Regions from separate parts of the Barrientosiimonas humi genome, predicted to be linked through region 2. Evidence: riboswitches for the same ligand, from Rfam matches in the RefSeq annotation. Region 2 holds a riboswitch; each other region holds the start of a gene.
The links. A riboswitch is a leader RNA that binds a small molecule or an ion and turns the genes downstream of it on or off. The one in region 2 is predicted to bind thiamine pyrophosphate.
Positions count from the first base shown of each region.

Region 1: linked by a shared signal. The riboswitch ahead of FB554_RS15465 (MFS transporter) and the one ahead of thiM (hydroxyethylthiazole kinase) in region 2 are both predicted to bind thiamine pyrophosphate.
Region 3: linked by a shared signal. The riboswitch ahead of thiC (phosphomethylpyrimidine synthase ThiC) and the one ahead of thiM (hydroxyethylthiazole kinase) in region 2 are both predicted to bind thiamine pyrophosphate.

Region 1 is NZ_VFOK01000001.1:3,325,798-3,329,783, reverse strand. It holds gene FB554_RS15470 (AMP-binding protein) at 1-632, shown strand, start outside; gene FB554_RS15465 (MFS transporter) at 667-1,884, opposite strand; TPP riboswitch at 1,965-2,072, opposite strand; gene FB554_RS15460 (peptide MFS transporter) at 2,184-3,680, shown strand; gene FB554_RS15455 (MalY/PatB family protein) at 3,720-3,986, opposite strand, start outside.
Region 2 is NZ_VFOK01000001.1:2,135,704-2,139,689, forward strand. It holds gene FB554_RS10005 (carbohydrate ABC transporter permease) at 1-59, shown strand, start outside; gene thiD (bifunctional hydroxymethylpyrimidine kinase/phosphomethylpyrimidine kinase) at 267-1,112, opposite strand; gene thiE (thiamine phosphate synthase) at 1,196-1,846, opposite strand; partial or broken gene thiM (hydroxyethylthiazole kinase) at 1,843-2,672, opposite strand; TPP riboswitch at 2,664-2,787, opposite strand; gene FB554_RS10025 (glycoside hydrolase family 13 protein) at 2,847-3,986, opposite strand, start outside.
Region 3 is NZ_VFOK01000001.1:1,244,451-1,248,436, forward strand. It holds gene FB554_RS05800 (HAD family hydrolase) at 1-529, shown strand, start outside; gene thiC (phosphomethylpyrimidine synthase ThiC) at 553-2,337, opposite strand; TPP riboswitch at 2,415-2,525, opposite strand; gene FB554_RS17580 (hypothetical protein) at 2,808-3,635, opposite strand.

The DNA.
Region 1 (3,986 bases), 1.2 Mb from region 2:
CCGGCGTGCCGGTGGCGCTGGTCGACCCGCTCACCGGTGAGCGCGTCGAGCCCGACGCCGACGGGGTGGCCGAGGGTGAGCTGTGCCTCGACCTGTCGGCCCACCCGCTGCCGCTGATGACCGGGTACCAGGGCGACGAGGAGCGCAACGCCGAGGCAATGGCCGGCGGTTTCTACCACACCGGCGACGTGGCGACGCTCGACGCGAACGGGTCGATCACGTACGTCGGGCGCACCGACGACGTGTTCAAGGCCAGCGACTACAAGATCAGTCCGTTCGAGCTGGAGTCGGTGCTGATCGAGCACGTGGCGGTGGCCGAGGCGGCCGTCGTGCCCGCACCCGACTCGGTGCGCCTGGCCGTGCCGAAGGCGTACGTCGCGGTCGCCTCCGGTCACGAGCCGGACGCCGCGACGGCCGAGTCGATCCTGCGGCACGCCCGCGAGCGGCTGGCGCCGTGGCAGCGGGTGCGGCGCATCGAGTTCTTCGAGCTGCCGAAGACCATCAGCGGCAAGATCCGCCGCGTCGAGCTGCGCCAGCGCGAGGCCGACAACCCTTCCGACGAGCCCCGCGAGAACGGACTCATCGGCGACGGTCGGGAGTGGCGCGACGACGAGTTCGGACTGCGCGGCTGACCCGACCGCTCGCCCGGATCAGCCCGGTGAGGGGTCAGGCGAGCGGGGCGCGACGGTCGGGCTCGGGGCCGGCCAGCGCACCCACCACCAGCAGCAGCGCGGCGACCACGAGCACCAGCCGCACCGCGACCTCGGCGCCCAGCGCCTCCTGCAGCGGCGGCAGCCAGAACGGGTAGAGCGCCGGCAGCACGATCGACAGCGAGTAGCCCACGCCGTAGCCGCTGGAGCGCACCTGCGCGGGGAACCGCTCGGCGAGATAGGCGCCGACGGGCCCGTACGCCGTCACGGTCACCACCTGCAGGGCGGCGGCGCCGAGCACCACCACGGCGAGCGACCGCGACGCCCCGGTGAGCGCGTGCGCGAGCGGGGCGAGCAGCACGGCCGCCGCCCCGAACGCCACGAAGAACGCCCGTCGACCGGTGCGCTGCGACAGCTCGCCCGCGGCGAGCATCGTCACCGCCGACACCAGCGTCGCGATCAGCATGACGAACGGCACCGTGGCGGGGTCGAGCGCGGTGGACGCGCGCAGCTCACCGGTCAGCACCGGCACGGCCATCTGGGTGAACAGCCACAGCCCGGTCATCAGCACGAAGACCTGCCACAGCTGCCGGCGCCACTGCCCGATCACGATGTCCCGCAACGGGTTCGGGCGTCGCTCGGCCCGCTTCCAGGCCGGCGCGTCGGAGACCCCGCGGCGGTAGTAGAGCAGCATCGCGGCCGCCAGCAGAGCACCCACGGCGAACGGGACGCGCCAGGCCCAGTCGGCGTACGCGTCGACGCCGAGCACCTCGACGAGCGTCAGTGTTAGCGCGGCGATCGAGGCGTTGGCCAGCGGCGACATCGCCATGACGGCGCCGCTCAGGCCGCCGCGCCGCTCAGGCCGCGACCACTCCATCGCCAGTGGGATGGCCGCGGTGTACTCACCTCCCAGGAAGATGCCGCCGAGGAACCGTAGCGCCACGAACGCCCAGAGCGTCGCCGCCCCGAGCGTGGTGTGCCCCGGCACCAGCGCGATCGCCGCCGTGGTCGCCGCGATGCCCGCGATCGCGATGCGGGTCGTGCTGGTGCGGCCGCGGCGGTCGGCGACCGCGCCGAAGATCGCGGCGCCCAGCGGCCGGCCGAGCAGCGTGGCCACGAACACCAGGCCCGTCTGGGCCGCGGTGCTGCCCGGCCCGAGCACCCGGTCGCTGACCGGGGCGAGGGCGATCACGGGCAGGAAGATGTCGACCTGGTCGACGTAGTTGCCGAGCATCCCGCCGCGGGTCGCCCGCCTCCGGGCAGGGCTGTCCGGCGTGAATCTCGTTCTGGCAGAACCGATCTGCGACACGGCAGACGACGGCATCGGAGTCTCCCTTCGGCGGCATGACCCGCATCAGGTGTGACGGTCGGCGCGGCAGCAGCGCCCTCTCAGCCCCTCCTGGGACTCCCGCGATGGATGTGCGAAGTGACCACCAGCGTACGACCCGACAGGAGTGCCCTAGGAACGCGCCGTACGGTGGACGGCGGCTTTCGGGCCCCCAAGTCCAGAATCGAAAGGCAAGTGACCTGAGCATGTCGGCCACCCCCACCGACACCGGGGCGACTCCCGCCGAGAAGACCTTCCTCGGCCACCCGCGCGGACTCGCGACCCTCTTCAACGTCGAGCTGTGGGAGCGCTTCTCCTACTACGGGATGCGCGCCATCCTGCTCTACTACCTCGTCGACACGGCCGCGAACGGCGGGCTGGGGCTCGACGACACGTTGGGCGAGGCGGTGGTCGCGACGTACGGCGCCGCGGTCTACCTGCTGTCGATCATCGGCGGCTGGCTCGCCGACCGGATGATCGGCGCGCGCCGGTCCGTGCTCTACGGCGGCCTCATCATCATGGCCGGCCACCTGTCGCTGGCCGTCCCCGGCGCCGGCTTCTCCTGGCTCGGCATCGCACTCGTCGCCCTCGGCACCGGTCTGCTGAAGCCGAACGTGTCCACCATGGTCGGGCACCTCTACACCGACCGCGACCCGCGCCGCGACGCCGGCTTCTCGATCTTCTACGTCTCCATCAACATCGGCGCGTTCTTCGCCCCGTTCGTGGTGGCCTTCCTGCGCAACCGCTGGGGCTACCACGCCGGCTTCTCCGCGGCAGCCGTCGGCATGGGCATCGCGCTGGTGCTCTACTACCTCGGCCGCAAGCGGCTGGACCCCGACAGCGACAAGGCTCCGAACCCCGTCGACGACACGGCGCGGCGCCGCGCCGGGCTGATCGGACTCGGCGTCGTCGGCGGTGTCGCGGTGCTCATCGGCCTGCTCCGCGTCGTGCGCGGTGGCTATGCCGCCGCCGTCATCGACACGGTGGCGCTGCTGTCGGTCGCCGCCTCGGTCACGTACTTCGTCGTGATGTTCCGCAGCAAGCGAGTCACCCCGACCGAGCGACGCCACCTGCGGGCCTACCTCCCGATGTGGATCGCCGCGGTGCTGTTCTGGATGATCTTCGAGCAGGCCGCGACCAAGATGGCGACCTTCGCCGCGCGGCGCACCGACCTGGACTCGCTGGGCTTCCGCTTCGAGGAGGAGTGGTTCCAGTCGATCAACCCGATCACCATCACCCTCCTCGCACCGCTGTTCGGTCTGCTGTGGCTGGCCCGCTCCGGCAAGTTCCCGAGCACGCCGATGAAGTTCGCGATGGGTGTGGCCATCGCGGGAATCTCGTTCGTGCTGCTGGGAATCGCCGCGAACTACTACGAGGGTCCGACCGCCCCGGTGTGGGTGCTCGGCGGCGTGTTCGTCGTGCAGACGCTCGGTGAGCTGTGCCTGTCGCCGGTCGGTCTCTCGGCCACGACGGTGCTGGCCCCGAAGGCGTTCGCGTCGCAGGCGATGGCGCTGTGGTTCCTGTCGTCGGCGACCGGTCAGTCGATCGCCGCGCAGGCCATCCGGCTCACCGAGGACACCCCCGACGCGCAGTTCTTCACGGTTCTCGGCGTCATCGCCGTCGCGTTCGGTGTGGTGCTCGCGCTGCTGTCGCCGTGGGCGCACCGGCAGATCGCCGACGCCGAGCCCGAGGTGGCCAGGTAGGGCGGTCGCCGGGGTCTCGATACGCGCTCGTTCCTCGCGCTACTCGACCGGCTCGAGCGCTGCGGCCATGCGGTCGACGGCGGCGGTGATCACCTCGGGCGAGGTGCCGAGGTTGAAGCGCACCCACCCGGCGCCCTGGTCGGGGTCGTACCAGGTGCCCGCGCTGACGATCACGCCCCCGCGCCGGAACGTCGCGACCGGGTCGTCGACGCCCAGCCCCCGGCAGTCGAGCCAGGCGAGGAAGGTCGCCTGGCTCGGCACCGGGCGTACGTCGGGGAGACGCTGCGCGAGCAGCTCACCCAGCAG
Region 2 (3,986 bases):
TGTACGTCATCTTCCAGCGACAGCTGCAGGGCTCGCTCTCCCAGGGGATGCTGAAGTAGCCGCGCGCATCATGCCGGTCGAGTAGCCGCGAGGCCCACCGAGCCGGTCGAGTAGCCGCGAGGCCAACCAAGCCGGTCGAGTAGCCGCGAGGCCAACCAAGCCGGTCGAGTAAGCCGCGAGACCCACCAAGCCGGTCGAGTAACCGCGAGGCCCACCAAGCCGGTCGAGTAGCCGCGAGGAACGAGCGGCGTATCGAGACCCCGCCCTCACCACCACTGGTGGAAGTGGTGCACCGGCCCGGAGCCGTGACCGATCTGCAGGTCGCGCCCGGCCTCGAGCCCTGCCGTGAGGTAGGCGCGCGCGTCGGTGACCGCCCGCACCCAGTCGCCGTCGCGCTGCGGCAGCAGCGCCGCGATCGAGGCCGAGAGCGTGCACCCGGTGCCGTGCGTGTGCGGGGTGTCGACCCGCGGCTGGCGCAGCACGTGCTGCCCGTCGGAATCGGCGTAGACGTCGACCGCCTCCGGACCCGACCCGTGACCGCCCTTCACCAGCACCCGCGGGATGCCGAGCTCGAGCAGCGAATCCGCCTGTCGCTGCTGGTCTTCCAGCGACTCGGCGACCTCGGCGCCGAGCAGGACCGCCGCCTCGTGCAGGTTCGGGGTGACCAGGTCGGTGTGCGGTGCCAGACGGCGTACGGCATCGACCGCGTCGTCGTCGAGCAGCCGGCTCCCGCTCGTGGACACCATGACCGGGTCGAGCACGACCGGGCAGTCGAGCAGGTCGTCGACCGCCGCCGTCACGGCCTCGACGATCGGCGCGCTGGCCAGCATCCCGATCTTGGCGGCGTCCAGCCGCACGTCGTCGACGAGCGTCGCGACCTGCTCGCGCACGAACTCCGGCGGCACCGGGTGCACGCCCGTCACGCCCTGGGTGCTCTGCGCCGTGAGCGCGGTCAGCACCGCGCAGCCGTAGGCGCCCAGCGCGCTGAACGACTTCAGGTCGGCCTGGATCCCGGCGCCGCCCGACGGGTCGCTCCCCGCGATCGTCAGCGCGACCGGTGGACGCGAACCACCCTCGCCCGCACCCTGCGCTGCGCGCTCCTCGCCGCTCATACCTTCTGTCGCGCTCGGTCGCACTCCGCTCCGGGCGCGTGCTCGTCCCTCGCCCGCACCCTGCGCTGCGGGCTCCTCGCCGCTCATAGCGCGATCCCTGTCTCCCACGCCGCGCGCAGGCGGGTCGCCTCGCCGCGCGGGTCGAGGCGGCCGCAGATCGCGCTGACCACCGCGACGCCGGAGATGCCCGACGTGCGCAGCTGCGGGACCTCGTCGACCCCGATCCCCCCGATCGCCACGCTCGGCAGCTCGGTGGCGTGGGCGATCGTGCGCACCCCCGCGGGCAGCAGCGGCGGCACCGTCACCTGCTTGGTGGCCGTCGGCCAGGCCGGGCCGATGCCGAGGTAGTCGACCTCGCCCGATTCCGCTGCGGCACGGGCCTGCTCGACGGTCTGCACCGACTGCCCGAGCCACCGGTCGGGGCCGATCAGCTCGCGCGCCTTGACCGGGTCGAGGTCGTCCTGACCGACGTGCGCCCCCGCCGCGCCGATCTCCTCGACCAGGTGCACCCGGTCGTTGATCAGCAGCGGCACCCCGGTCGGGGCGAGCGCCGCGACCAGGTCGCGGCCGAGGGCCACGACGTCGGCGTCGGACGCGTCGGGCTCACGCAGCTGCACGAGCGACACTCCCCCGGTCGTCGCCGCCACGACGGTGTCGACGAGCCGCCCGCGACCGGTCAGCTCGCTGCTCGTGACCAGATACAGCGACAGGTCCGGGATCCCGCGCCCGCTCACGCCAGCACCACGCGGTCAGCGAGCGCGTCGGGCTCGAGCGCGCTGAGCTCGTCGAGCAGGTTGACCGCGAACGACCCTGGACCGCTTGCGGATTCGGCTGCGACGTCAGCGGCGACGGTGAGCGTCGCGGTCGCCGCGACGGCGGCGACGAACGGGTCGTCGGTGACACCGGCGTACGCCGACATCAGCGCACCCAGCGCGCAGCCCACTCCGGTGACCCTGGTCATCAGCTCGTTGCCGTGCGCACGCGCACGAGCCGGTCCTCGTGGACGATGTGGTCGACGGCGCCGCTGACCGCGACGACCGGGCCGGACAGCGACAGGCCGCGCGCGGGCAGGGTCGCCTGCTCCGGGGCGTCGAGCGAGTCGACCCCGCGGCCGCCTCCCCCGCCGGCCACCGCGAGCACCTCGCTGGCGTTGCCGCGGACGATGGCGGGCTTCCCCGACGACAGCAGCTCGTGCACCAGCGACGTGCGCCAGCGCAGCGAGCCCACCGCGACCGGGTCGAGCACCCAGGGGGTGCCCGCCTCGTCGGCGGCCCTGGCCGCCACCTTCATCGCCTCGGCGGTCGACTCGGTCAGCGTGCCGACGTTGATCAGCACCCCGTCGGCGACCGCGGCGAAGTCGCCGGCCTCGCGCGGGTTGTCCACCATCGCCGGCGCGGCGCCGACGGCGAGCAGCACGTTGGCGGTCCAGCCGGTGACGACGGAGTTGGTGAGGCACTGCACGAGCGGAGCCCGCTCGCGCAGCGCGGCGAGCGCCTCGGCGAGGTCGGCTGGGCCGACGTCCGCGCGGGTCGTGGTGGGCTCGGACTGGGTGGTCGACATCGTTGACGTCCCTTCGCTAGTACGACCTAGATCAGGTGCGACGGGTGTGATCTCAGCCGTGCCGAGCCGAGGCTCTCGCCTCTCCGTCCCGGGCACAGCACCCCGCGTCGTGTGTCCTCGACCCTAACCCGGGGGTGCGGCCTGCGCCTCACCCCCGGGTGGTCGTCCCACCGCTCAGACCGCGGTGCGCACCCAGGCGGTCGCCTCGCCCGGCAGCCGGCCGTCGACGAGCGGACGGGTGGTGAGCACCACCTCGCCCGCGGGGAGCTCGGCCGGCTCGGTGCCGAAGGTCGTCACCACGTGCCAGCCGCCGGGGCGCGAGAAGTGCAGCACGCCCTCGGGCGCGGGCTCCCAGGTGAGCTCCTCGTCGGTCTGCAGCTGCGCCCGCAGCGCCAGGGCGCGGCGGTAGAGCTCCAGCGGAGCCTCCGGGTCGCCCGACTGGGCCTCCACGGAGACCGCCCCGAACGACTCCGGCTGGGGCAGGTGCGCGGCCGAGCTGCCGAAGCCGTACGACGGGCCGGTGGTCGACCACGGCAGCGGCACCCGGCAGCCGTCGCGGCCGATCTGCTCGCCGCCGGTGCGCAGGAAGGTCGGGTCCTGGCGCCGGTCCTGCGGGATGGCCGCGACCTCTTCGAGCCCGAGCTCCTCGCCCTGGTAGAGGTAGGCCGAGCCGGGCAGCGCGAGCATGAACGCGGTCGCCGCGCGGGCCCGGCGCGCCCCGACCTGCGGGTCGATGGCCGGCGTGGTCCCGCCCGAGCGCAGCCACTCGTTCGCGAAGCGGACCATCACGTCGGCGCTGGCCGCGGTGTCCTTGCCCTGCAGCGCGTAACGAGTGGGGTGGCGCACCACGTCGTGGTTGGACAGCACCCACGTGGTCGACGAGCCCGAGGCCGCCGCCTGGGCCAGGTTGTCGGTGACGACCTCGCGGAAGGCCGTGGCGTCGAAGTCGGCCTCGAGCAGGTCGAAGTTGAACGCCTGGCCCAGCCCCTGCGGGCTGGCGTAGCGCGCCCGTCGCTCCGGCGTGGCGACCCACGCCTCGGCCACGGCCGTGCGCGGCGGGTCGTAGCTGTTCAGCACCTGCCGCCAGTCGGCGTAGATCTCGTGCACCTCGTCGCGGTCCCACATCGGGTGCTCGCCGGTGCCGGCCTCGAGCGCGAGCAGCTCGGCGTGGGTGGGCAGCTGCTCCGGCAGGTCCTTGGCGAGCCCGTGCGCGACGTCGACCCGGAACCCGTCGACCCCGCGGTCGCTCCAGAAGCGCAGCGTCGTGAGGAAGTCCTCGCGCACCTCCTGGTTGGCCCAGTTGAGGTCGGGCTG
Region 3 (3,986 bases), 890 kb from region 2:
GCTGCTGGTGTCGGCCACGATCATCCGCGACAACAGCCCGGTCGAGCTGACGCCGGAGCAGATCGTCGACCACCTGCTGGGACTGGTCGTCGCCGAGATGCGCCGCCACGTGCCGTGGCGGCCGGGAGCGCGCGAGCTGCTGGAATCCCTTGTGGCAGAAGGGATCCCGTGCGCGCTGGTGACGATGTCGTACGTCCGGTTCGCGCAGGTGCTGCTCGACGTGCTGCCCGCGGGGACCTTCGCGACCGTGGTCACGGGCGACGCGGTGACGCACGGCAAGCCGCACCCCGAGCCCTACCTCACCGCGGCCGAGCGGCTGGGGGTCGACCCGCGCGACTGCATCGCGCTGGAGGACTCGCCGCCGGGCGTACGCTCGGCCGTCGCCGCCGGCGTGCCCACCGTCGCGGTCCCGCACGTGGTGCCGGTGCCGGCGCTGGCCGGGGCGGTGCAGGTCACGACGCTGGACGGGGTGACCCCGCAGGGTCTTGCCCGTCTGGTCGCGACCGCCACCGCCCCGGCCGAGCGCTGAGCCCGGTTACGCGCTGAGCCCGGTCACGCGCTCGGTGCGGGTCGCGCGGACTCGGCGTCGACGTACACCGTGGAGCCGAGCTCGACGAACGTCTCGCTCATCTGCCGCATGCCGTCCTGGGCGAACCGGTCGCGCACGTCCTGACTGATCCGCATGCTGCAGAACTTCGGGCCGCACATCGAGCAGAAGTGCGCCGTCTTGGCCGCGTCCGCCGGCAGCGTCTCGTCGTGCATCGAGCGGGCGGTGTCGGGGTCGAGCGAGAGGTTGAACTGGTCCTCCCAGCGGAACTCGAACCGGGCCTTCGACAGCGCGTCGTCCCACGCCCGCGCGCCCGGGTGGCCCTTGGCGACGTCGGCGGCGTGCGCGGCGAGCTTGTAGGTGATCACGCCCGTCTTCACGTCGTCGCGGTCGGGCAGCCCGAGGTGCTCCTTCGGCGTGACGTAGCACAGCATGGCGGTGCCGTGCATCGCGATCGTGGCCGCGCCGATGGCCGAGGTGATGTGGTCATACCCCGGGGCGATGTCGGTGACCAGCGGGCCGAGCGTGTAGAACGGCGCGCCGTGGCACCAGTCCTGCTCCAGGCGTACGTTCTCCTCGACCAGGTGCAGCGGCACGTGCCCCGGCCCCTCGACCATCACCTGCACGTCGTGCTCCCAGGCGCGCTGGGTCAGCTCGGCGAGGGTGCGCAGCTCGGACAGCTGGGCCTCGTCGTTGGCGTCGGCGGTGCTGCCGGGGCGCAGCCCGTCGCCGAGGCTGAACGCGACGTCGTACTGCGCGAAGATCTCGCACAGCTCGTCGAAGTGGGTGTAGAGGAAGCTCTCCTCGTGGTGGGCGAGCATCCAGCCGGCCATGATCGAGCCGCCGCGGCTGACGATGCCGGTGACCCGGTTGACGGTGAGCGGGACGTAGCGCAGCAGCACGCCGGCGTGCACGGTCATGTAGTCGACGCCCTGCTCGCACTGCTCGATGACCGTGTCGCGGTAGACCTCCCAGGTGAGGTCCTCTGCGTTGCCGTCGACCTTCTCCAGCGCCTGGTAGATCGGGACGGTGCCGATCGGCACGGGGGAGTTGCGCACGATCCACTCGCGGGTCGTGTGGATGTCGTCGCCGGTCGAGAGGTCCATGACGGTGTCGGCTCCCCACGTGGTGGCCCAGGTCAGCTTGTCGACCTCCTCGGCGATCGAGCTGGTCACCGCGGAGTTGCCGATGTTGGCGTTGACCTTCACCAGGAACCTGCGGCCGATGATCATCGGCTCGGTCTCGGGGTGGTTGATGTTGGCCGGGATGATCGCGCGTCCCTCGGCAACCTCCTGGCGCACCAGCTCGACGTCGCACTGCTCGCGCGCCGCGACGAAGCGCATCTCGGGCGTGACGATGCCGCGCCGGGCGTAGTGCATCTGCGTCACGCGGCGAGAAGGCTTGGCACGCAACGGTTCTCGCCGTTCGCCCTGCCACTCCTGACTCGCGGCGCCACGCCGTTGCGCGCCGCGCCCGTCGTCGGCGAGGTCGCGGGGACGACCGGCGTACGACTCCACGTCCTCCCGTGCGCGGATCCACTCCGCGCGGTGGGCGGGCAGCCCGACCTCGGGCGTGGAGCCGGGGCCGGAGGTGTCGTAGAGCCGGAACGGGGCGTTGGTCTCGCCGGTGCCGGGGGAGTCCGACAGGGTCACCTCGGTGCGGGGCACCGCGAGACCGTCAGGACCGGTCTCGTGGACCTTGCGCCGGCCGGGGGCGGCATCGGTGGTCTCCGGCCCGGCAGGCCGGGTGCGGCGATCGGTGGTGGCGTCGGTGGGGGATGGTGTCGACATGGTGGTGCGCCTCCTTGCGGCGGCACGCCACGGCGCCCGCCGGGGTCGGCGGGTCTGCGACAAGGGAGTGCGGTGTGCGTCTCATCGACCACTGCTCCTTGCGCCGGCATGACCCGGATCAAGTTGGACGGTCGGGGCCGCATCAGCCCCCTCTCAGCCCGGTGCGCCGGACTCCCGCGAGGGACATTCACTTGCTGTGCCGGCTCTCGGAGCCGACGTGGGCGACGCTACCTCACCGGCCGTGGTGGTGACGGCGGTGTCCTCATATGGCGGACAGCGGATGACTCACAGCAGACCGCGAGGCGGGCGAGGCGCAGGCTCGCCCGCCGCACAGCAGACCGCCCGGCCGGGCGGACGCGTGGTCCGCTCGACCGGGCGGTCTGGGTGGCCGGAGGCCGAGCCGGCATCGGCTGGCTCAGCTCACCGGCTCACCCGGGTGGGCTCGGCTGCGCCGGCCCAACCGTTGTGGCTCAGCCCTCGTCGCTCAGCCGGCGACGCAGGAAGACCCCGGCGCCGGTGATCGCGGTGAGGGTGGCGATCCCGCCGGCAGCGAGCGCGGCACCGCTGGGGCCCTCACCGACGACACCGGTGCTGACGACCGGGCCGGTGGGCTGACCGGGGTTGGTGCCGGTCGGCGGGTGGGTGCTGGTCTCGGTGCCCGTCGGGGTGTCCGTGGGCTCCGGGGTGTCGGTGGGCTCCGGGGTGTCCGTCGGCTCGGGCGTGTCGGTCGGCTCGGGCGTCTCGGTGGGCTCCGGGGTCTCGGTCGGCTCCGGCGTGGTCGGCTCGCAGTCGAGCTTGAAGACCTTGGACTTGACCTTGATCTCGTTGCCGTCGGCGTCGTACATCGTGACCTTGTAGTGGCCGTTGTCGAGGGTCAGACCGTCGTCCTCGCCCTCGGGGTCGGCGTTGATGTAGACCGTCGAGCCCACACCGTTCTCGTCGGTGGTGATGCTCAGCGAGACCGAGTCCTCGGTGTCGCTGTCGCCGCCCTGCGGCACGATCTCGATCGAGCCGGACTGGTTCGGGTCGAAGCCGAAGCCCTCGAGGTTGAACGCGCAGCTCTTCGGGTCGTTGCTCTCGGTGCCGGCGGGCGTGCCGAGCTCGTGCACCTTGAGCGTGCCGTTGTTGCCGGCCGGGCCGGTCGCGGTGGCGGTCTCGGTGCTGGTGGCGGTCGTGGTCGCCGAGGGGTCGGGCCCCTCGGTCGGGTCGGCGCTGGCCGACGCCAGGCTGCCGATGCCGAGGCAGGCGATGGCGCCCGCGGTGGCGAGTGCGAAGCGCGGCTTCACGAGTGACTGCATGGGTGTTCCCTCCCTGGTTGAACTTCCGGACGCGCGCTGCCGAAATTTCCCCCGCAGGACACGCGCTGCCTGCACGCTATGCGGGCCGCGGCTCGGAAGGCTGGGAGTTTTCGGGAAGTGGCGGAAAGTGAAAGATCAGGCGGGAGGTACGTCCACGCTGGGGGGTGCAGTCCTCGGGGCCGGGGGCCTGGCTGGGGGCCGGTCTGGCGGTGTTCGACGGACGGCTGGACGGTGTCGGTCCGGCACGGGCCGTCCGGTCGCGGGGATCGGGTGATCCTCGCGACCAGGCGGGTCCGTCCTGCTGCTGCAGACTGCGCCGGACGGGGGTAGGCGCAGGAGCTGCAGGGCGCT